DNA from 4 places in the Streptosporangium sp. NPDC002524 genome. Region 2 is predicted to be linked to each of the others. Evidence: riboswitches for the same ligand, from Rfam matches in the RefSeq annotation. Region 2 holds a riboswitch; each other region holds the start of a gene.
The links. A riboswitch is a leader RNA that binds a small molecule or an ion and turns the genes downstream of it on or off. The one in region 2 is predicted to bind cyclic di-AMP.
Positions count from the first base shown of each region.

Region 1: it holds a riboswitch for cyclic di-AMP, as region 2 does, so the genes downstream of both, ABT053_RS14450 (C40 family peptidase) here and ABT053_RS08110 (hypothetical protein) in region 2, are expected to answer to the same signal.
Region 3: it holds a riboswitch for cyclic di-AMP, as region 2 does, so the genes downstream of both, ABT053_RS21230 (C40 family peptidase) here and ABT053_RS08110 (hypothetical protein) in region 2, are expected to answer to the same signal.
Region 4: it holds a riboswitch for cyclic di-AMP, as region 2 does, so the genes downstream of both, ABT053_RS00780 (CHAP domain-containing protein) here and ABT053_RS08110 (hypothetical protein) in region 2, are expected to answer to the same signal.

Region 1 is NZ_JBEOWK010000007.1:215,426-220,884, forward strand. It holds gene ABT053_RS14440 (hypothetical protein) at 1-640, opposite strand, end outside; gene serA (phosphoglycerate dehydrogenase) at 915-2,504, shown strand; gene ABT053_RS14450 (C40 family peptidase) at 3,005-3,601, opposite strand; cyclic di-AMP (ydaO/yuaA leader) riboswitch at 3,602-3,835, opposite strand; gene ABT053_RS14455 (3-isopropylmalate dehydrogenase) at 3,975-5,021, shown strand; gene ABT053_RS14460 (branched-chain amino acid aminotransferase) at 5,195-5,459, shown strand, end outside.
Region 2 is NZ_JBEOWK010000004.1:228,875-234,333, reverse strand. It holds gene ABT053_RS08125 (roadblock/LC7 domain-containing protein) at 30-410, shown strand; gene ABT053_RS08120 (hypothetical protein) at 423-794, shown strand; gene ABT053_RS08115 (alpha/beta fold hydrolase) at 1,006-1,866, opposite strand; gene ABT053_RS08110 (hypothetical protein) at 2,145-2,954, opposite strand; cyclic di-AMP (ydaO/yuaA leader) riboswitch at 3,233-3,383, opposite strand; gene ABT053_RS08105 (DUF4253 domain-containing protein) at 3,777-4,658, opposite strand; gene ABT053_RS08100 (IclR family transcriptional regulator) at 5,048-5,459, shown strand, end outside.
Region 3 is NZ_JBEOWK010000011.1:293,020-298,478, forward strand. It holds gene ABT053_RS21215 (hypothetical protein) at 1-410, shown strand, start outside; gene ABT053_RS21220 (C40 family peptidase) at 873-1,829, shown strand; gene ABT053_RS21225 (hypothetical protein) at 1,964-2,233, shown strand; cyclic di-AMP (ydaO/yuaA leader) riboswitch at 2,584-2,743, shown strand; gene ABT053_RS21230 (C40 family peptidase) at 2,862-3,383, shown strand; gene ABT053_RS21235 (hypothetical protein) at 3,541-4,416, shown strand; gene ABT053_RS21240 (M48 family metallopeptidase) at 4,413-5,459, shown strand, end outside.
Region 4 is NZ_JBEOWK010000001.1:194,773-200,231, reverse strand. It holds gene ABT053_RS00785 (ABC transporter substrate-binding protein) at 1-722, opposite strand, end outside; gene ABT053_RS00780 (CHAP domain-containing protein) at 1,338-2,030, opposite strand; cyclic di-AMP (ydaO/yuaA leader) riboswitch at 2,049-2,186, opposite strand; gene ABT053_RS00775 (hypothetical protein) at 2,997-3,965, shown strand; gene ABT053_RS00770 (DUF6716 putative glycosyltransferase) at 4,072-5,274, shown strand; gene ABT053_RS00765 (alpha-2,8-polysialyltransferase family protein) at 5,446-5,459, opposite strand, start outside.

The sequences.
Region 1 (5,459 bases), on a different contig from region 2:
AGGTGCCGGCCTCGGAGATCCACACGTGGTGGACGAGCGGGTAGTCCATGAGCAGCTGCGAGATCGCGGCGCGCAGCGCGGGCAGGATCGGGTGGTCGCACCGGCGGTATCCCGGGTCCACCAGCTGCATCGGGCCCGACAGATGTGGCCGGGGCGCCGGGATCCACGGCTGGGAGGGCGCGGCGGGCACCGGCGCTCTCGGCGGGCGCGCGGGCGCGGGACGCGAGACCGTGGCCATCGCCCCGGTCGCGTACGCCGTCGGCGCCGCGCTCGACAGCGCGGGCGTGGGGCCGCTGCGCGTCGAGAGCAGGTAGCGCTGGAGATCCTCGATCGGCACGGCCGCGGCCGCCGGGCCCGCCGCGTCGATCACGATCTCCCGCACGCCGGTGACGCGCTGGATGTCGAGGATGGTGTCGGCGTCGCACGCCGACAGCGAGTGGCTGCCACGGTGCCGCGCGTAGGTGTCCGCCGAGGTGTATCCGAGCAGGACACGATCACCGGCCTGGGTCGTGCCCAGCACGACGGAGCGGTCGGGTCGCACGGCAACCAGGAGTCCCCATTCGGCCAGCGCCGCAAGCAGCCGGTGCGGATCGCCGTGCTGCGCGAGCACGTTGCCGAGAGCGGGGTTCCCGATGCTCATATGAGGAACGATAGGTAGTGGACCACGGCTTATCAGGGTAATCGCGAAGTTTTCCTGGGATCAATACCAACTTGAATTTTGAGCGCATGAGATCTGTCAAGACGGGTAACCGTCTCCTGTGTCGCTGGGTCCCCTCGCGTCCCGCGAGCCTCCGGGAGCGTCCCGCCGGGCATCGAGGCGTCTCGGATCGCGGGACACTCGTGAACGCGTTCACAAGCGCCGATAGACTACGTGAGGTCCGTGCACCCCTCACCGTCTAGTAAGGATCCAGCCTGTGAACAAGCCCGTCGTACTGGTCGCTGAGGAACTTTCCGAGGCCGGTCTCGCGGTTCTGGGCGCGGACTTCGAAGTCCGCCACACCGACGGCGCCGACCGTGCCCAGTTCCTGCCCGCCCTCGCCGACGTGGACGCGCTCATCGTGCGCAGCGCCACGCAGGTCGACGCCGAGGCGATCGCCAACGCTCCCCGGCTCCGCGTTGTCGCCCGCGCGGGCGTCGGCCTGGACAACGTCGACGTGGAGGCCGCCACCAAGGCCGGTGTCATGGTCGTCAACGCGCCGACCTCCAACATCACCAGCGCCGCCGAGCACACCGTCGCCCTCATCCTCGCCTCCGCCCGCAACGTCGCCCAGGCGCACTCCGCGCTCAAGGGCGGCGAGTGGAAGCGCTCGAAGTACACCGGTGTGGAGCTCGACGAGAAGGTCGTCGCGATCCTCGGCCTCGGCAAGATCGGCCAGCTGGTCGCGCAACGCCTCCAGCCGTTCGGCGTCGAGCTGATCGCCTACGACCCCTACCTGCAGCCGGCCCGCGCCGCGCAGATGGGCGTCCGGCTGGTCTCGCTGGAGGAGGCCCTGGCCGAGGCCGACTTCATCACCGTGCACCTGCCCAAGTCCAAGGAGACCATCGGTCTCATCGGCGACAGGGAGCTCCACGCGGTCAAGCCGAACGTCCGCCTCATCAACGTCGCCCGCGGCGGCATCATCGACGAGAACGCCCTCTACTCCGCGATCAAGGAGGGCCGCGTCGCCGGCGCCGGCATCGACGTGTTCCCGAAGGAGCCGGTCACCGACAGCCCGCTCTTCGAGCTCGACCAGGTCGTCGTCACCCCGCACCTGGGCGCCTCCACCCACGAGGCCCAGGAGAAGGCCGGCACCCAGGTCGCGCGCAGCGTGAAGCTCGCGCTCGCCGGGGAGTTCGTGCCGGACGCGGTCAACGTCCAGGGCGGTGCCGTCGCCGAGGACGTCAAGCCGGGCCTGCCGCTGGCCGAGAAGCTCGGCCGGGTGTTCACCGCCCTCGCGGGCGAGGTCGCCACCAAGCTCGACGTCGAGGTGCGCGGCGAGATCGCCTCCCACGACGTCCGCGTGCTGGAGCTGGCCGCCCTCAAGGGCGTCTTCACCGACGTGGTCGAGGACTCGGTCACCTACGTCAACGCCCCGCTGCTCGCCAAGGACCGCGGCGTGACGGTCGAGCTGATCACCAGCTCCGAGAGCCCCGACTGGCGCAACGTCGTGACGGTCCGCGGCGTCCTCGCCGACGGCCGCGCGATCTCGGTCTCCGGCACCCTGGCGGGGCCGAGGCAGATCACGAAGATCGTCGAGGTCAACGGCTACCAGATGGAGATCGAGCCGACCGACCACCTGTCGTTCTTCACCTACACCGACCGGCCCGGCATCGTCGGCGTGGTCGGCCGCATCCTCGGCGACCACTCGATCAACATCGCCTCGATGCAGGTGGCCCGTGACGTCAAGGGCGGCAAGGCGCTCATCGCGCTCACCGTCGACACCGCCATCCCGGCCGAGGTGATCGACCAGATCGGCTCGGAGATCGGCGCCGACAGCGGCCGCTCGGTCGACCTGGCCGACTAGCCGGAAAAGCCCAGGTGGCCGCCGTCCCGGAGACCGGGACGGCGGCCACCTCTCGTCTCAGCATGTGAGAAGTGTGTACGCCGGACGAGACGGTGTTTCCGCCGCCGGGTAACCTGGAGTGATATGCGCCAGGTTCTCGTAATTCCTACCTGCCGCGGCGAGGCCTGACAGGGGCAGGCCGGCGACTCGCCGCGGTGTCGTGGCGCGTGCCGGCTCCAAGCCCCCGTCGTCGGCGGTCCGTGATCCGGACCCGCGACATCAGGCCTGGTCGGAGTCCCGACCGGAGTCTCGACCACCTTCCTTGCTGGCATGCGACCGAGACGAGATTCGCCATGTACGACATGTATCCCTGGAACCGTCCCGACGAGACCGAGGACGAGGCCACCGACGCGCTCCAGACCGCTCTGGACCGCAGGGACAACGGTGGTGTCCCCACCCGCTGAGCCCGTTCTCGCCGCCGGGATCTTCGGAGCCTCCCGGCGGTGATCCGCCGGCGTGTCTCATCCGCCGGCCACGGTTTCCGTCGCGAGCTTGACCCGCTTGGCCAGCTGAACGCCCTGCGGGTCGGGACGCACCGCGCCCGCGAAGGAGTCGCGGCGCCAGGAGTCGAGCTTCTCCTCCTTGACCACGTCGCCGGTCTGCGGGGCGTGAACCATGTAGCCGGGCTTCGTGATCATGCCGACGTGGCCGAGGCCGCTGAAGAAGACCAGGTCGCCGGGCTTGAGATCCTTCCAGGCGATCTTCTTGGAGAAGGCGGCGTACTGGTCGTTGGTGACGCGGGGGAGCTTGATCCCGGCGGCGCCGTAGGCGCGGAGCACCAGGCCGGAGCAGTCGAAGCCGCCGTGGCCGGTGCCGCCCCAGACGTAGGGCGTTCCCTGCTTGGACAGGGCCCACTTCACGGCTTTCTGCCAAGCGGGCTTGACGGCCACCGCCTTGAGGGCCTCTTTCAGCGCGGGGGTGTTGAGCGCGGCGGGCCCGGGGGCGGGGGGCGGGGAGGCGGCCAGGGCGGCGGGTGAGGCCGCGCACACCGCGGCGCCCGCGACGATCAGGGAGGCGGAGATGGACAGGACGCGGGGGAGAACTGTGCCGGACAGCATGAATTCCTTCCATAAGGCCGGCCGGGTGAGCTGTCGGGCTCGGGCGTGGAGGCCGCCCTACGGCGCGAGAACGCGCTGATTCGCCCCAAGGAATCCACCTGACGACGGCCGGGAACGGCGCTCCGGGGGAGGAGCGGGGTTCCCGAGGCCAGGTAGATCCCGTAAAGAGTGGTTCCCCGGCTCCGTGCGGGCCCGGTAAGGGGATGGCCCGTACGGATTAGGCATTGATGTGAATGGGAGGACCATAGCCAAACCTCCCGAAACGGTCAATAGGAAGCAAAAATGGACAAAACGATCAGGGGGTCTGAAGGTGCATGTGTCCGGAGGGTGAGACCGCTGTTCGATCACCGAGACGGACCGGTAAGGTGCCTGCATGGATTCGCGTAACATTCGCCTGGCGGTCATCCCCGGGGACGGAATCGGAGTCGAGGTCGTCACCGAGGGGCTGAAGGTCCTCGAAGCGGTCGGCACGAAGGTGGAGACCACCACCTACGACCTCGGCGCCAAGCGCTACCACGAGACCGGCGAGACCCTGCCCGACACGGTCCTCGAAGAGCTGCGCGGATACGACGCGATCCTGCTCGGCGCGGTCGGCGACCCCAGCGTGCCCCCGGGCATCCTGGAGCGCGACCTGCTGCTCAAGCTCCGCTTCCGGCTCGACCACTACGTGAACCTCCGCCCGGTCAAGCTCTTCCCCGGCGTCGAGACGCCGCTGGGCAAGGCCCGCCCCGAGGACATCGACATGATCGTCGTCCGCGAGGGCACCGAGGGCCCGTACGCCGGGGCGGGCGGCGTGATGCGCCGGGACACGCCGCACGAGATCGCCACCCAGGAGTCGCTGAACACCGCCTACGGCGTCGAGCGCGTCGTGCGCTACGCCTTCGCCAAGGCGCAGGGCCGCCCGCGCAGGAAGCTGACGCTGGTCCACAAGACCAACGTGCTCACCTACGCCGGTGACCTCTGGGCCCGCACCTTCGACCGGGTCGGCCTGGAGTTTCCCGATGTCCAGACCGACTACTGCCACGTCGACGCGGCCTCGATGTTCTTCGTCAGCCAGCCCGAGCGCTTCGACGTGATCGTCACCGACAACCTCTTCGGCGACATCCTCACCGACATCGGCGCGGCGATCGCCGGCGGCATCGGCCTCGCGGCCAGTGGCAACGTCAACCCCGACCGCACCGCGCCGAGCATGTTCGAGCCGGTCCACGGCAGCGCCCCCGACATCGCGGGCCAGGGCAAGGCCGACCCGACCGCCACGATCCTGTCGGTCGCCATGCTCCTCGACCACCTGGGCCTGGCCGACGAGGCCGCCAGGGTCGAGCGGGCCGTCGCCGACGACCTGGTCGAGCGGCTGTCCGGCCGGGCCGGCCGGACCACCCAGGAGATCGGCGACGACATCACCGCCCGAGTAGCCGGCTGAGGAAGCCGCCCTCCTCGACCCCGACGCGCCTGGCGGCTCATCCGAGCCGCCAGGTGCGTTTTTGTTTCTCCAGCACTGCCGGTTTTCGGCATGGATGGAGTAGTTTCCCGTTACCCGGTCCGACGCAGAATGGACCCAAGGGTAAGCCAGACACCAAGAGAAGGATCCGTGCGATGACCACCGCTCAGAAGCTCAGCTTCGACGTGCAGCTCTCCGACCACGCTCGCACCGCGGCAGAGCGCGAGCAGGTACTGGCGAGCCCCGGGTTCGGGCAGGTCTTCACCGACCACATGATCTCGATCGACTACACCGAGGGGCAGGGCTGGCACGACGCCAAGCTCGTGCCGTACGGCCCGCTCAGCCTCGACCCCGCGACGTCGGTCTTCCACTACGCGCAGGAGCTCTTCGAGGGGCTCAAGGCCTACCGGCAGGAGAACG
Region 2 (5,459 bases):
CGCCGAAGCTGATCGGAAGGAGGATGCCGGTGGAACTGCGCGAGGAGATCCGGCGCGAGATGGCGGCGCTGCGAGAACGCGTACCCGACGTGAACGGGAGCATCGCGTGCAGCGTCGACGGTCTGACGATAGCGAGCGACCTGGAGAGGGACAGCGAGCAGACCGGCGCGCTCTCCTCCGCGGTGCTGGCCCTCAGCCGCCGGATGACGAGCATGGCCGGCAAGGGCACCTTCGAGGAGACGCTGATCTCCGGCACCAACGGCTACGCGGCGTTCTACGCCGCCGGACCCAAGATCGTCCTCACGGTCCTGGCGCGCCCGGGGACCAACCTCGGGCTGCTCCGGATCGAGGGCCGCAAGACGGCGGCGAGGCTGGCCGCCGTCAGCTCACGCGTATCGACACCCCAGTGATCGGAGACAGCAATGGGCAACATGGACGTCTCGCTCAAGGAGATGATGACGATCGACGGCGCCATCGGCGCGGTCGTCGTCGACTACAACAGCGGGATGGCGCTGGGCGCGCTCGGCGGGTCCAAGGACCTCGACCTGCAGGTCGCGGCGGCGGGTAACACCGAGGTCGTCAAGGCCAAGCTGCGGACCATGGAGTCGCTCGGCCTCAAGGACGGCATCGAGGACATCCTCATCACGCTCGGCACGCAGTACCACATCATCCGCCCGATCTCGGGCCGGAGCGGCAAAGGGCTGTTCCTCTACCTGGCTCTCGACCGGAACCGGGCCAACCTCGCGCTCGCGCGGCACGTCCTGCGCGGCATCGAGGAGAAGCTCGAAGTGTGATCCTCCGGTGCGGCCCGCGCCCCGGGAGGCACGGACCGCACCGGAGCCCTCCCGGAGCCTTGCGGGCTTCATCCCGAAGCCTTCACCGAGTCTCCCCGGGCCTCCCGAAGTCTTCTTGGAGCAGCTCTCTTGGAGCAGCCCTCGCCGAGCCTTCCCGGAGCCCTCCCGGCGCTTTACCGGAGAGGCCGGGGAGAGCGGGGCGTGCCGGAGGTCACCGCCCGGAGTCCGCGGCGGCGGTGAGCTCGTCGATCGCGTCGACGACGGCGGGCCAGAGCTCGGCGGGCAGGTCGTGCCCCATGCCGGGGAAGGTGATCAGCCGGGCGCCGGGGATCGCGTCGGCCGTGGCGATCCCGGCGGGCAGCGGGACGAGCGGGTCGTCCTCCCCGTGCAGCACGAGAGCCGGGACCGCGAGCTCCTTGAGCCGGGGCGCGCGGTCGCCGGAGGCCATGATCGCGGCCACCTGCCTCGCCGTGCCCGCCGGGTCGTACGACCGGTCGTAGCCCAGCCCGGCGATCTCGGCGTTCCACTCCCGGTCGAACGGGTAGCCGGGCGAGCCGACGGCCGCGCAGTTGTCGAGGGCCCGCCGGATCGCGCTCTCGCGGTCGGGCGTGAAGGCCGGCATGAGCACGTCCGGATCGGTCAGCAGGGCGGCCCGCGGGCTCGGGGTGGACATGATCGAGGTGAGGCTGCGCACCCGGCGCGGATGGCGGATCGCGAGTGACTGCGCGATCATCCCGCCCATCGAGAGGCCGATCACGTGGGCCGTGTCCCAGCCGAGCGCGTCGAGCAGCCCGGCGGAGTCGTCGGCCATGTCGTCCAGCAGGTAGGGGACCTCCCCGCTCCCGTCCAGGGCGGGCGTCCCCGCCTCGTTCAGGTGGGTGCTCTCGCCGCTGTCGCGGTTGTCGAAACGCACCACGTGGTACCCGCGGTCCGCGAGCAGCGCGCAGAACCTCTCGTCCCACTGGATCATCTGGCAGCCGAGGCCCGTGATCAGCAGGAGGGGGCGGCCTCCCGGAGAGCCGAAGGTTTCGTAGGCGATCTCGATGCCGTTCGCCGGGGCCCGCAGAGTCATGGCGCTCCTACCGTCCTTGCTGGTTCCGCGGGACAGAATGCCATTCGGGGGAAAGCGGGTCACCGGCGGGGTGGGCTCCGGGGGGAGAACCTCGGCCGGGGGCCCCGCCGGACGGGAGCCCGGTGGGCCGGGTCTCCGCGGAAGGAAGGCCGGGAGCCGGGGAAGCTCCGGCCAGGGGGTTCCGGCCAGGGGGTTCCGTTCAGGCGAGAGCCTGGTGGGCCTGGTCCCCGTAGGAGGGAGGCCGGGAGCGGGGAGGCCCCGGCTCAGCCCTTCCCGGCTCAGCTCTTTCCGGCGCCGATCGCGGCGGCTCGGGCGCCGGCGGCGGCCGCGTCGGCCTGCGCGTGCCAGGAGGCGGGCTCGACCATGACCTTGGGCTTGCCGGCCCACGGCCGGGCCGCGGCGCTCGCCAGCTGGGTCTGCACGCCGATCCCCAGTTCCTGGGCCTTGGCGAAGACGACCGTCGGGGGCTTGGCCGGGCTGGTGTCCCTGCGGCTCCAGGCACCGGTGGAGAACGCGACGGGGTGGTTCTTGATCCCCGTACCGCCACCCCACTTGGTGACCACGTACTTGATGTCGATGTGGCCCATGCCGCCGTTGCCGTCCACGCCGAGCGTGCCGGCGTTGAACGTTCCACCGGTCAGGTCGGCGAAGGTCTTGGCGTCGATGTCGATCATGATGCCCTGGTTCGAGGGGGAGCCCGGACCGCGGTCGCCGACGAAGAACTTGGCCTTCTTGCCCTTGTAGATGATGTAGCCCTCGGTGAGCAGGGGCCAGCTCGGGCTGGCGATCATGCCCTTCTGCATCGGCCTGCCGCTGGCGGGCAGCCCGGTGTCACCGGCCCGGCCGGAGGAGTCGTCCCAGAAGTAGGAGGCCGTGGTCGCGCCCTGGAGGAGGACGGTCTCGGCACTGGCCTTCGCCACGCCGACCTCGGGGTCGGCGGTGGCGGCGAAGCAGGGAGTGGCGGGCAGCGCCAGGGCGACACCGGCGGAGGCGAGGACGCTCGCACCGATCAGGGCGGCGGCCGCGAGACGCTTGCCGCGAGGATTGTCGTTCTGCCAGGTGGACTTGCTCAGGCCGTTCTTGTGCATACCAAAGATGGGGCGCATGGAGAAAAGGCTCTTTCGCGAGGGAACGGGGCAGCCGTGTGCGACACACCGAAGGGGGTGCACTGGCGGGGACGCGCTCGTCGGAAAAGGGGGCGTAGCCGGAATCTCAGGCAATCGCTACGCGGAGCACGATCTGGAGGACGCCGCGATCGGGGCGGCGAGAGGGTCGGGGGGACGGGGGATGTCGGGGGGCGGAAAAGTCAGGTGGCCGGCACGAACACGGGGTACACCGACGTGGTGACGCGGTGATCCATGAGGGGATCTCCTCTCCATCTCGTCTACCGGGTTAGCTGACGGGTTCGGGCGGTGGAGTTGCCCTACCGCCGCGCTGTCGCGGCGGATTCACCCCGGAAAAGTGGTTCCCCGGCTCCGGAGCCCGTACGGGCTCTCGGGATTCGACGTCGGCCGGCCGCTCCCTCTTGTGAAGGGCAGGTCGCCTACCGATAACTGTGGACACTACCTACCAAAACCGGACAAAGCAAAGCAAACACCATGAAAACCCCAGAAGATCTACCTAGTACCTTCAAGGAAGCCTCATCGATCGCCACGCCAGGCCAACACCCGTCCTACCAGCACGGATGTCTCTCCCATTTCGGGAACAGCCCCCGGAACCCCGTCTCAGGCCCTGTTTCCGGACTCCGTCCCGGCCCTCACGCCCGGGGGTCCGTACAGGGGAATCCCCACCCGGAGGTCCGTACGGAGAAATCCACGCCCGCGGCTCGACCTCGCCCGGCCGGTCCCGTTCCGGGAACCTCGCCCGAAGGCCTCGCGAGCCGGCTGCGGCCCGCCGGCCCCCCGCCCCGCTCAGTCCCACCAGAACGACCAGGCGTTCCTGCCCTTGATCTGCTCGGCGTAGCCGATGAGGTTCCCCGCCCCCTGGATGATGCTGTCGGGGCAGAACGTCCAGTGCTCCGCGGCGACGTGCAGGGCGTGCTCCGAGGTCGTCGGGGGCGCGGCGACGCTGAGGTCGAGGGTGTTGAAGCCCATCCCGACCACCCGCACCCCGAACCTGTCCTCCCAGCTCCGTACGACGGCCGCGAGCGGGACCATCCACTCGTTGTGGTTCAGGGCGCCCTGCCAGCCCATGACGGCGAGGGCGTCGGCCCCGCGCTCGACCGCGACGAGCCCGAGCGGGGTCCTGCGCTCGGCCACCAGACCGGCGTACCAGTCGGCGACCACGCCGGGATCGGCGGCGAGCCTGCCCGAGGGGGCCGGGCCGGGACACTCGGGGCCAAAGGGGTCGAGGAGCTCCAGCTGGTCGAGGTTAGCCTTGGCGATCCAGTCGGACCACACCTCGGCCATGAACGCGGCGGCGTGGTAGTTGTCGATCTGACCGGCCGTGTCCGGGGCGATCTGACCGGCCGACCAGGGCTGGACGGAGTCCTCCAGCAGCACCGGCCACAGGCCCGACCGCTCGTGCTGGGCCCTCAACCGGGCCCAGTACTCGCCGGAGACCGCCACCTCGCTGAGCCAGAACGCCGGACGGCGACGGACGGCGAGCTGAGCGTAACCGGGGTCGGGCCACACCACGTCCCCCGGCGGCAGCTCCACCGAGAGCCTCCTGCCCGCGCCCTTCCCGGCCCCGTCGCCGTCCTCGCCCCCGTCGGCTCCCCCGGCCCCGTCGGCTCCGTCGGCGAACAGCTGGCCCAGAACTGGCGGAAGTCGCTCACTCTCGCAATCGCTCATCTCTACCGATCCGATCCTGACCACGGACCAATTTTGGCCTGTCAACCGCCCCAAGGGACAGTTCTGCCCTGGTCCAGGCAAAAATTATCGGTATCGCGGAGAACGGAACCGGGTGGGTGTCCGTCCTCCACCGCCCCACCCGGCCGCCCGGCCGCCGCTCCGCACCGGGGCGCGCACCCGGCGAGAGGCCTGCGAGATCGCGCCCGCCACTCCCCCCCGCCAGGACCTTCACCCGCCGACGACGGGTCCCCGGAAGCCTCCCCGTTACCGGGGGCGGGCCACCGGTTTGTTGTGCAGTGCAGAACGTTGTGCTGCAAAGTGGCCACAGGGCGGCGGACTCGCCTACCTTGACCAGGTATTCGATTGCCGGATCACAATGGGAAGCCTCGATGAGTGAGCCCGCTCCCGAACGCAACCAGTCGGCCTCGCTCCGACGCGCCCTCGCCGTCCTCGCGCACGTGCGCGACCACGCGGGCGCGGGCCACGGCCTGTCGCTCACCCGGCTCGCCGAGGCGCTCGGCCTGTCCAAGAGCACGGTGCTCCGGCTGACCGCCCCGCTCATCGAGGCCAGGCTCCTGGAGCGCGACCGCAGGAGCGGCGCGTACCGGCTGGGCAGCGGCGCCCTGCACCTCGGGCAGGCCTACCTGTCCACCCTCGACCTGCGGACGGTCGCCGCCGAGGAGTCGCACCGCCTGATGGCGGAGGTCAGGGAGACCGTCCACCTCGTGGTCTACGACCCGCCCGACGTGGTCTACATCGACAAGGTCGAGAACGAGACCAACGTGCGCATGGCCTCGCGCA
Region 3 (5,459 bases), on a different contig from region 2:
GCCGGACGGCCGCGCGGACGGTGACCTTCACCGGCGTGCCGGACTTCATGAAGGTCGAGCAGGTGATCCTGTACGGCTCGCGCGCCTCGGCCGTCTCGGCCGTCGCCCAGGTGCGCGCCGCCCTGGCCAGGTGCGGGGCGAGGACCGACTCGGGCTCCTCCTACCGCTACGCCTCCTCGCGCCTGACCGGCGTCGGCGACGAGGCGCTGCGGATCTCCGGCCAGGTCTACTACGGGAGGAAGGCCGGGGTGGGCGGCGACCGGAGCGTGCTGGTCAGGAAGGGCAACGCGGTCGTGGTCTACCTCTGGGCGGGCGAGTACGCCAAGCCCGCGAAGGGCGACTGGACCGTCCAGTTGCGCGACGCCAGGAAGATGACCGCCAAGGTCTGCGGCATCGCCGTCTGCGGGTAGCGCGACGAGGGCTTGATCCGGTTCGACCTGGTTCGGCCCGGTTCCGTCTGGTCCGGTCTGGTCCGGTCTGCTCCGCTTCCCGCGATCGGGGCTGGGGCTCGATCCGTTTCGGCCTGGTCCGCTTCCAGCGACCGCGACCGGAGCCGGGGCGCTGTGCGCGGCCGGGGGCCGGATTGGGCCGTTCCCTCACGAGCGGCGTTCGGGCCGGGCAGGGTCGGGCAGGGTCGGGCCGGTTTCCGCGACCGAGGTCCGGGGCCGGGTTCGGGCCGCTCGCGGCCGGGGCGTCGCCGCCCGTCAAGTGGCACCCCGGCGGCGGGTAAAGGGTTTCCACCTGCGATTAAGGAGCAAACCCGGCAAAAAGGTGAGTCAATCATTACTTCTTCTGTACTATTCGCCGCAGGTCTGGTGCAGTCGGGAGGCGTTGACGTGGCCGTGGCGGGTTTGCCGGTTGGACTGATTCGGATGCCGGTGGCGGCCGGGCTCGCGCTCGCGTTGCTGATGTTGCCGGTGAGCGGAGCGTTCGCCGAGCCGAAGCCGACACTCGCCCAGGCCAAGAAGAAGCTGGAGAAGCTCAACGAGCAGGCCGACCAGGTCGTCGAGAAGTACAACCAGGCCTCGGAGAAGTGGAAGCGGGCCAGGAAGAAGTACCGCACGCTCAACGAGGACCTGACCCGCCAGAACGACCAGGTCGCCGGGCTGCGCAAGGAGCTCGTCACGATGGCCGTCAGCACCTACCAGGTCGGCGTGGTCAACGGCTGGGAAGGCATGATCTACCAGACCGACCCCGGCGCCCTGCTGAGCGGCCTGGCCGCCGCCGACCAGATGTCCACCTCCCGGGCCCAGTCCCTGAGCGCCTTCGACGAGGCCACCAAGGCGCTGCGGACCAGCCGGGACGAGGCCAAGACGGCGCTCGCCGAGGCCGACGAGACGCGCGACGACCTGGCCAAGGAGAAGGCCAAGGCCGACAAGATGGTCAAGGCCCAGACGAAGATCCTGCGCGAGCTCAACGCCTTCAGGACGGGCAACCCCGAGAGCCCCGGGATCCAGTACAGCGGCTCCGCCTCGGGCAACGCCCGCGCCGCCCTGCAGTTCGCCTTCGCCCAGATCGGCAAGCCCTACCAGTACGGCGGCACGGGCCCCGGCGGCTGGGACTGCTCCGGCCTGGTCCAGGGCGCCTGGCGCAGCGGGGGAGTCAGCCTTCCCCGTACGACCTGGGAGCAGTGGAGCTGGGGCGCGAGCCGCAAGGTGTCGCTGAGCGAGCTCCAGCCGGGCGACCTCATCTTCAGCGAGGGCCTCGGTCACGTCAGCATGTACGCGGGCGACGGCCGGATCGTGCACGCCCCGCAGACCGGCGACGTCGTCAAGGTCGTCCCGCTGTCCTCCTACGGCCGCCGCATCGTCGGAGCCGTCCGCCCCTGAGCGGGGTCCCCTAGCGCTTCCCAGGGCCGTCCCGGGCCTGTCCCCTTGCATTGGATGATGCCCCGCCTCGCGTCGTAGGGAGCGCCGGGGGAAACCGGATGTGCCGGGCGCGGCGGTGATCTCAGCGTCGGGACATGATCAAACCATGGACGCCCGACGAGCTCGCGTACGCCGACGCCGTGTTCGGTCGCCTGCTCGGTCGTCGGCTCGGCGGTGCGGCGGACGACCCGGCGCTGGGCTACCCGCGCGACGACTACGCCGAGCATCTGCGCACCGAGTACAGCACCTTCGGGTGGCTGCCCGAACCGATGCCCGGACCGATGCTTGACGCCGCCGGATTCGGGATCGTCGAGGCGGAGTTCCGGCAGTCGATCTACGGCGCCCGCACGTGCGTCAGGCGATGAGAGTGCCTGGCCGGATCGGCCGGGAACGGTCCATCCGCGAGGCTCAAACCTCAATCAGCGAGATGTGATGAATATTACAGAAATGGCTATTTGACGGAGTGATGTCCGAATGTGTGACGAGAGTCATATCTCGATAGCATAAATAGCCATTAAGCAGGGGTAACAGGAAGATCAAGAGGACTATCCGGTCACCCGATTTGGCGAATGCTTTGCCGAAAGTTGGAGAACGGGGTAACTTCTGGCGTCGCGACGTGCAAGCCACGCCGTCGCGGCGAATGTCGGTCTTCGGGCCGGTGTCCCTTATAGAAATCCAACCGGCCGCCGTGCCCCCACCCGGGGGCAGGGCTCGTCACGGCGGCCCGCCGAATCCATGCAGCCAGGAGGCATGGAACCGGGGACCCAAAAGGCCCAGCACAGCGTGGCCAGGGGTGAATCGGCGCATTTGTGCCGTAGGGCATCTTCCAAGCCCGAACCCGTCAGCTAACCCGGTAGGCATCAGTGGAAGTCCCAAGGAGAAATCCTGTCTACCACCCCGTACAACCCCCGTCTGTCGCGCCTTTTCCGCCTTTCCCTCGGCGGTATCGCCCTCACCCTGACCGCCTCAGCCGGAGCGGTCACCCTGGGGCCCATGGCGGCGCAGGCGACGGTGGACGGCCCCTCGGAGATCCTGGTCAACAGCGCGGCCGGAGTCTCCGAGAAGGCCGAGAGCACCACGAAGACCGCCCCCCAGACCGCGTCCAAAGCCAAGGCCAAGGGCAAGGCCGGGAAGAGCAGGGCGGCGCTGCAGAAGATCCGGGCCGGAAAGGCGGTCTCGGCGGCCAAGAAGCAGATCGGCGATCCGTACCGGTGGGGAGCCTCCGGTCCCGGAGCGTTCGACTGCTCGGGGCTCGTCCGATACGCCTGGAAGAAGGCGGGCGTGTCCCTCCCCAGGATCACGCACAGCCAGTACAGATCGATCAGGAAGAAGGTCTCGTGGAGCAAGTTGCACCCCGGTGACCTGCTGTTCTTCAGCGGGAAGGGCCACGTCGGCATGTATGTCGGCAAGGGCAGGATGGTCCACTCGCCGAGCAGCGGCAAGACGGTCCGTATCGTGAGGCTGGCGGGCCACTACAGGTCCTCCTTCGCCGGAGCGGTACGGCCGGGGGCCTAGACCCCACCCGGATCCCGGGAGGCCAGGGGCCTGACCCCGCCCGGATCCCGGGACCCGCGCGTGAGCCGGAGCACCGGCCCGAGCACGGGAAAGCGGCCCCGGCCCTCCACCAGGAGGGCCGGGGCCGCTCCATGCCGGTCGAGTACCATCGGCTCGTATGTCCGTCCCGAAAGGGCGCCGCGCCGTGCTCGCCGGGATGCTGGCGCTGATGAGCGCCGGTCCGTTCGCCGGGACGGGACCCCTCCTGGCCGGAGCCGCACCCCTCCCGCCCAGGACGCCGTACGACGCCAGGACACCTCCGCGCGACCCCCGCCACCTCCGTGACCCCCGCGACCCCCGCGACCTCCGCGACCTGTGGCCGGGCGCCGCGGTCACCGTCAGGGGCGAGCACTCCCTCGTGGTCGGCCACCGCGTCCCCGCCGCCGTCCTGCGGGATCTGGCGGCGCGGGCCGACCGGGCCCGCGCGACGATCGCGGCGATCTGGGGGCCGGTCCCCGCGGTGATCCTCTTCCCCGCCACCGACGCCGAGGCCGCGGCGCTCGCCGGGGCCGGGAGCACCCGCGGCCTGGCCGCGATGGCGACCGCGGACCGGGTGATCGTCCTGCCGTCGGGATACGCCAGGCTCACCGGGACCGGCAGGGACGTGGTGATCACCCACGAGCTCGCCCACGTGGCCACCGGCGCGACCCGCGGCGGCCGGGTGCCGATGTGGCTGTCGGAGGGCTTCGCCGACTACGCGGGCTACCGCGACGCCGGGATCGCGGTGCGCACGGCCGCCGCCGAACTGGCCGCCGAGGTGCGCGCGGGCGTCCTGCCCGCCCGGCTCCCCGGCCCGGCCGACTTCGCCCCCGGCGCGCCGAGGCTCGCGCAGGCGTACGAGGAGGCGTGGCTCGCCTGCCGGTTCGTCGCGGAGCGCTTCGGGGAGAAGGCCCTGGTGAGGCTCTACGGTAGCGATGTCGGGAGCACGCTCGGGCTGCCGGCGGCCGAGTTCACCGGAGCCTGGCGCGACTACCTCAGGAAGGAACTCACGTGACGCTGAGCACGACGGACACGCCCTCGGGCGTGCGGTCGGCGGGGTGGGCGCTGGCCGTGCTGGGGGTGGTCACGCTGGCGGTCGTGGCGTTCACCACGCCCTGGAGGGCGCTGCCCGAGGGGGCTCCGGCCGTCGTTCCCGATCCGGCCCGCGACTTCACCGCCGAGCAGATCGCCAGGTCCGAGAGGTTCGACGCGCTGGTCAGCCTTCCCGGCTACCTGTCGCTCGGACTGACGCTGCTCGTGGCGGGGGTGCTGGTCGCCACCCCGCTGGGCGCGCGGCTCGCCGACCGGCTGCCGGGGCCGTGGTGGCTGCGGGCGCTCCTCGGCGTGCTGGCGCTGTCGGTGGCCGTGGCGATCCTGCGCTGGCCCCTGGGGATGTGGTCGGAGAGCTACCTGCGCGAGTTCGGGCTGTCCACCCAGGCCTGGCCCGCCTGGGCGGCCGACCGGGCCAAGAGCACCGGCATCGGCACCGCGCTGACCGCGATCATGGTGCTGGCGGTGATCGCCCTGGCGCGGCGCTACCGGCGCTGGTGGATCCCCGCGGCGGGCGGGGCGTTCGTCCTGACCGTGGCCGCCTCCTTCGCCTACCCGGTGCTCATCGAGCCGGTCTTCAACGACTTCAGGCCGCTGGAGGCCGGGCGGCTCCGCGACGACCTGCTCGCCATGGCCACCAGGGACGGCGTGCCGGTCGAGAACGTGCTCGTCGCCGACGCCTCCCGGCGGACCACCGCGCTCAACGCGTACGTCTCCGGATTCGGCGCGACCCGCAGGATCGTGGTCTACGACACGCTGCTCCGCGCGCCCGCGGACGAGGTGGAGCTGGTGGTCGCGCACGAGCTGGGCCACGCCAAGGCGGGCGACGTGCTCTCGGGCACGCTCGTCGGCGGCCTGGGCGCGGCGTTCGGGGCGTGCCTGCTCTACGCGGTGACCTCGGCGGGGGTCGTACGGCGTAGGACGGGGGTCGCCTCGCTCGGCGACCCGAGGGCGGTGGGCCTGGTCATGGGGCTGCTCAGCCTGGCCACGGTCCTGTCGGGACCCGCC
Region 4 (5,459 bases), on a different contig from region 2:
AAGTAGTTGACGTTGCCGTTCTTCGGCGCCTCCTGCGACAGGATCACGTTGTAGAGCGTGTTGGGGCCGTCGATGAACTTGGGGTCGGTCTTGCCGGGGTTGGCGGCCTTGAACTTCTCGCCGATCGCCTTGAAGGCGTTCCAGTCCGGCCAGAGCTTGCCGACCTCCTCGCGCTCGGTGGGCAGGCCCGCCTTCTCGAACAGGTCCTTGCGGTAGCACATGGTCATGCCGCCGATGTCGGTGCCCAGGGCGAAGAGCTTGTTGTCGGCGTTGACGCCGTTCTCCCACTTCGCCGCGGGGAAGTCGGCTTTGCGGCTGTCCAGCCCGTACTCGGCCAGGTCGGTGAAGAACTGCGGGCGGGCCTTCATGAGGCCCATCGCGCCCTCGTCCAGGGCGATGATGTCGGCCGCGCCGCTGTTGGCCTGCAGGCGCTGGAGCAGCTGCGGGAGGTAGACGTCCTCGAACCGGTCGGTCAGGTTCTGGTACTTGACCTGGATGTTCGGGTGCGCCGCGTTCCACGTCTCCACGGCCTTGTCGTAGCCGAAGTTCTCGCCGCCGCCGAAGGTGTGCACGGTGATGGTCACCGGCTCGGCTGCCGCGGCGGAGCCGCCGTTCGCGGCGGGCGCGGCTGGCTCGCTGGAGCTGCACGACGTGATGGCCAGGGCGGTGGCCGCCATGACCGCGACGGCGGCGAGCTTGCCGTGCCGCTTGTTGTTCAACATTCCGGACCCCTCTCAGGTGGTCGCCCGAATCATTGGGAGGCGACATCGCGGACCAGTCCCCGACAAACGCGGTCCTCGTGACGAGGTCGTTCCTCAATGTGCTTTGGGAGCGCTCCCACGAAGAGTGGACGATGGGCAACCAGGACGTCAATATGCCGAAACTCAACCGTTACATCCGGCCGTTTTAGGCAGGACTATCAGCGCGAAACCAGCACAAACGTCTCATCAGGGTGATTGGGAGCGCTCCCATCTCACGGACATACAGTCGGGGCATTTCGTGTCCGCGCGGGGCGGGGCCGTCGCTCGGGGCCGGGGGGCACACCCTCGGCGAAGGGCTGTCAAGGGGTGTCAAGGCGGAGGGGACGGACGTGAAACGCTCCCGGGGCGGTGCTCGATCGAGCACCGCCCCGGGAGTGTGTGGACCGGGTCGACGTTCACCGGCGGGGCCGCCGTTAGACGGCGGGGGCCGGGAGAGGATCCGTCGTCGGCCGGATGGGACGGGGTAGCCGTTTTCGGGACATGACTTCTCGCGTGCGCGGTGCCCTCGCGGGGGCGGGGTTAGTCGCAGGAGACGGGGTGGCCGTTTCCGGGACGTGGCTCCTCGCGTGCGAGGGTCTAGTTGGAGTAGACGGGGTAGCCGTAGCCGACGACCTCGGAGACGGGCCGGACGCGCTGCTCGACGTCGCCGTTGCCGGTGTTGCCCTCGATCGTGGTGATCGTGCCGTCCCCGTTGTCCTTCTTCACGAAGCCGACGTGGTCGATGCCGTCGATGGTCTTGCCACCGGCCCAGTCGAAGTAGACGACGGCGCCGGGGGTGGGGATGGTGCCCCAGTGCCCGTTGTTCTTGAACCACCTGGCGTGGGCCACGGTGTAGGCGTCCCAGCCCATCGTGGGGCGGATGCCGGCCATCTCGCCGACCCAGGAGACGAACATCGCGCACCAGGGGGCGTTGGCGTAGTCGTACACGGTACGGCCGCCGTCGCGGGCGAGGGTCTCCTTGGCGCGGGGGCTCGACATGTACCAGGAGTGGAACTTGGTGCCGCCGCCCTGGGCGTTCTCGCGGACGCCGATCTGCTTGGAGGCGATGTCCAGGACCTTCGCGGCGGAGACCTTGGGGAGCCTCTCGGCCACGATCTGGAGGGGGGTCTTCGCGGTCTTGGCGGCCTGTGCCTGGGTGTCGACGGGCGGAGCGTTCACGACGCCGTGGCCGTCGGCCAGCGCGGTGCCGGTGGTGCCGGTCGCCAGGGCGACGCACGCGCCCATGATGGCGCATGCCGCGCGGGGAGTGGAGATGAGGCGATGGGTCATACGGGGGTTCGACTCCTTGCTTCGCTTCCATTCCGCCTACCGGGTTAGCTGACGGGTTCGGGCTGGGAAGTGCCCTACGGCGCACAGTGCGCTGATTCACCCCAGGAACGTGGTTCCCCGGTTCCGCAGACCTCGCGGATTCGGCGGCCGTGCTCACCGGTGGCGGAAGGTTCTCCGCCGGGTGGAACACGGTCGGGCAATGTGACGGCAATGCACAGACCTGGATAGACCTAGGCAATTGCCATGAACAGGACGAAGGTACGTCAGGGGGACAGACGATTACAAGTAGGACATATTGCCCTGACTTGGGAATACGTGTGAACGGGGGAGGTGTTGCACGGTGCCGTCCGGCCGGAGGGGTGGGGTCGGGCGGCCCTCGTCGCGGCTCTTCCCGGCGGGCGGGGAGACGGCCCGCCGGTGCCGGGATCCCCTGCCTGCGCGGCGATCCGGGTTTTCCCGACCCGCCCGCGAGCCGCCGGCCGGAGGGTGCTATGACGCGCGAGTGAGGTCCTGGCCAAAAGCGGCACACCCGGTCAGATGTCGAACATGTTTTCGATAGTAAAAAGTATTCGGATGGTAGGGGTTCTCCCATGGGAGGGGCGGAGCCGGCGTGCCGGATCCGGTCGCTCCAAGCCCGTGTTCAGGGGGTTTTCGCAGCTCAGGCCGCTGGCGAAGGGGGGCGCAAGGGCCTCTTCGCCCGGAAGGTAAAGAGATGCGCCCGGCAGGGCCCTACGACCTCCTGAAGGTAAAGGTGTCACGTAAAGGAACACGCTTTCCCTCAGGCCCCGCCGCGTGCGGAGGTAAAGCCCGAATGATCATCAACAGGTGCGCGTGGTCGGCTGTTCACCCGCAGTTCCCGGGCGCTTAAGGACACCGGGTTAGGTTGTGGCAGTCGTGAACGGGTCATCGCCCGGCGTGGAGGACGGCCGAGACCACGCGCGGGATCAGGGTTCGGCCGTTGCCTGGGTGGAGTCACCGCTGCAGATGCTCTGCGCGGTGGAGGCCCACCATGCCGGGCTGCTCGGTGCCCGCAGCCATCTCGTGCCCAGGGCGAAGCTGCGCCCGCTCGCCGTGACGGGGCGCGAGCTGGGCCGTCTCACCCTGCCCAGCGGGCTGGAGCTCACCGCGGCCAGGCCGGACATGCCCCGGCCGCGCCGGGGCGAGACCTGGGTGGTGGGCGACGCCTTCTCCGGCAAGGTCCAGTTCCGCTGGCTCACCGCGCTCCCCGGCCGGATCGTGATCGTCGACGACGGTCTCGCCACCATCAGGCTCCTGGAACTGCTCACCGGCAGGCTGGGAACGCCCCTGCTGCGGGCGCGGGCGAAGGTCGGCAGGCTGAGGACCGCCCTCGGCGCTGCGGCCGGGCTCAGGCTGCGCGCCGCCGCCCGCTCGGGACGGCTGTCGATCTTCACCGCGCTGCCCGTGCCCCCCGACCTGGCGAAGGCCGTACGCGCCGGGGGAACCGAGCTGGTCACCCACGACTTCGCCTGGCTGCGGTCCCAGCCGCTGCGCGGGCCCCGTCCCGAGGAGCGCACCGTCGTCCTCGGCACCTCGCTGGTCCGCAACGGCCTGATCCACCGCGATCCCTACTTCACCTGGCTCGCCGGGCTCGGCTCGGACGGTCCGGTGGCCTACTTCCCGCACCGCCGCGAGGATCCCGACGACCTCGTCCGGGTCGGGGAGCAGCCGGGGATCACCGTCTACGACGGCGGGACCCCCGCCGAGATGACCCTGCGCGGGCTCGCCGCCGAGCAGCGGGTGCTCAGCCTGCCGTCCACCGCGGTCACCTCCCTGCGGGTCCTGCTCTCGGCCCGGGGCGTCGCCGTGGAGACGGTGGACGTCCCCGACGAGTGGTGGACGGCCGAGGCGGCCCCCTCACTCCGCTCCCACCTGTCGCGGTTCGCCCATCACGACACGGGAGTCAGCGGGCCATGACCCCGTGGCCGACGCCCGGCGGGCTCGCCGCTCGTGGGACGCCTCTCCACTCACGAAACCGCGTGAAAACCGTACGAAACCGGGGATTCCCCGCCGGAGGTTCTCTTTGAAGGTCCTGGCCGTGGCCGACTCCGACTCCTACCTGAAGTGGGCGGCCTGCCTGCTGAGGGACCTGCCCTCGGGCTGCGAGACGGAGCTGGCGGTCATCCGTACCCCCATCACCCCGTCGACGGCGCAGATCCACGCCGCCGTCGACGGTTCGGCGGCCGACCCGCCCGTGCTGTCGGCCCGCGCGCTGCGCCGGGCCGCGGAGCGCTTCAGGCCCGACGTGGTGCTCGTCGCCTGTACGGGGCCCGTGGTGGACGTGCTGGCCGGGGACGTGCTGGCCGGGCTGCGACCCAGGCCGGTGTTCGTCTCGGGGTTGCCGGGCATCTCCGTCCCCGCCACCGAGAAGGCGTGGCTGTTCCGCAGCGGGTGCGACCTGTTCGTGCTGCACAGCGGCCGGGAGGTCGAGGAGTTCTCCGAGATCGGCGCCCGGCTGGGCGGGGGCGGCCAGATCGGGCTCGCCCGGCTGCCGTTCCTGCGCGGTGACGCGGAGGTCCCCGCCACCGGGCCGCGCGACCGGGTGGTGTTCGCCACCCAGGCCAAGGTGCCCAGGCGCAGGGAGGAGCGCGAGCGCGTCCTGCTCTCCCTGGCCGAGCTGGCCGGACGCCGCCCGGACCTTGACATCGTCGTCAAGCTCCGCGCCCTGGACACCGAGCGCCAGACCCACAACGAGCGCTACCACTACCAGCGCCTGTGGCAGTCGCTCGCCGAGGAGGGCCGGGTGCGCGCCGCGGCCGTGCGCTTCGCGGTGGGTCCCATGCACGAGCACCTGGCCCACGCGGCCGGGTTCGTCACCGTCAGCTCGACCGCCGCGCTGGAGGCGATCGCCCAGGAGGTGCCGCTCCTGGTGCTGTCGGACTTCGGGGTGGGCGCCGAGATGATCAACCTGGTCTTCGAGGACAGCGGGCTGCTCGGCACCCTCGACGACCTCACGGCCGGGCGCTTCCTGGACCCGGACGACGGCTGGTGCAAGGTCAACTACTTCCATCCCGGCGGCGAGAGCGACTGGGTCTCGCGGATGGTCTCCCTGGTCGGGCAGGCCCGCTCCGGGCGTCTCGTCCCGGCGAGGTCCCTGCTCGAAGGTCCCGAGTTCGCCGCCGCCCGCCGTCGCGCCCGCATGCGCGTGGAGGTCCCGCCGAACGTGCTGCGCGTCGGCTACCGAGCCAAACGCCGGATGCGCCGCTACCTCAAGGCGCTCGGCTAGGAACTCCCAAGGCGTTCGGCCGGGGACTTTCGAGGCGCCCGGCCGGGAAGGGTGGCCGCCGGCTTCGGGAGGGGGGCGATCCTCCCCGAAGCCGGCGCCACGGGCGGGGGGCACGGGCGGCCGGCACGAGCGCGCGCCGGTGCCGGGAGCGGGCCGGGGGTTGGCCGGGGGTTAGGGGAACGCCT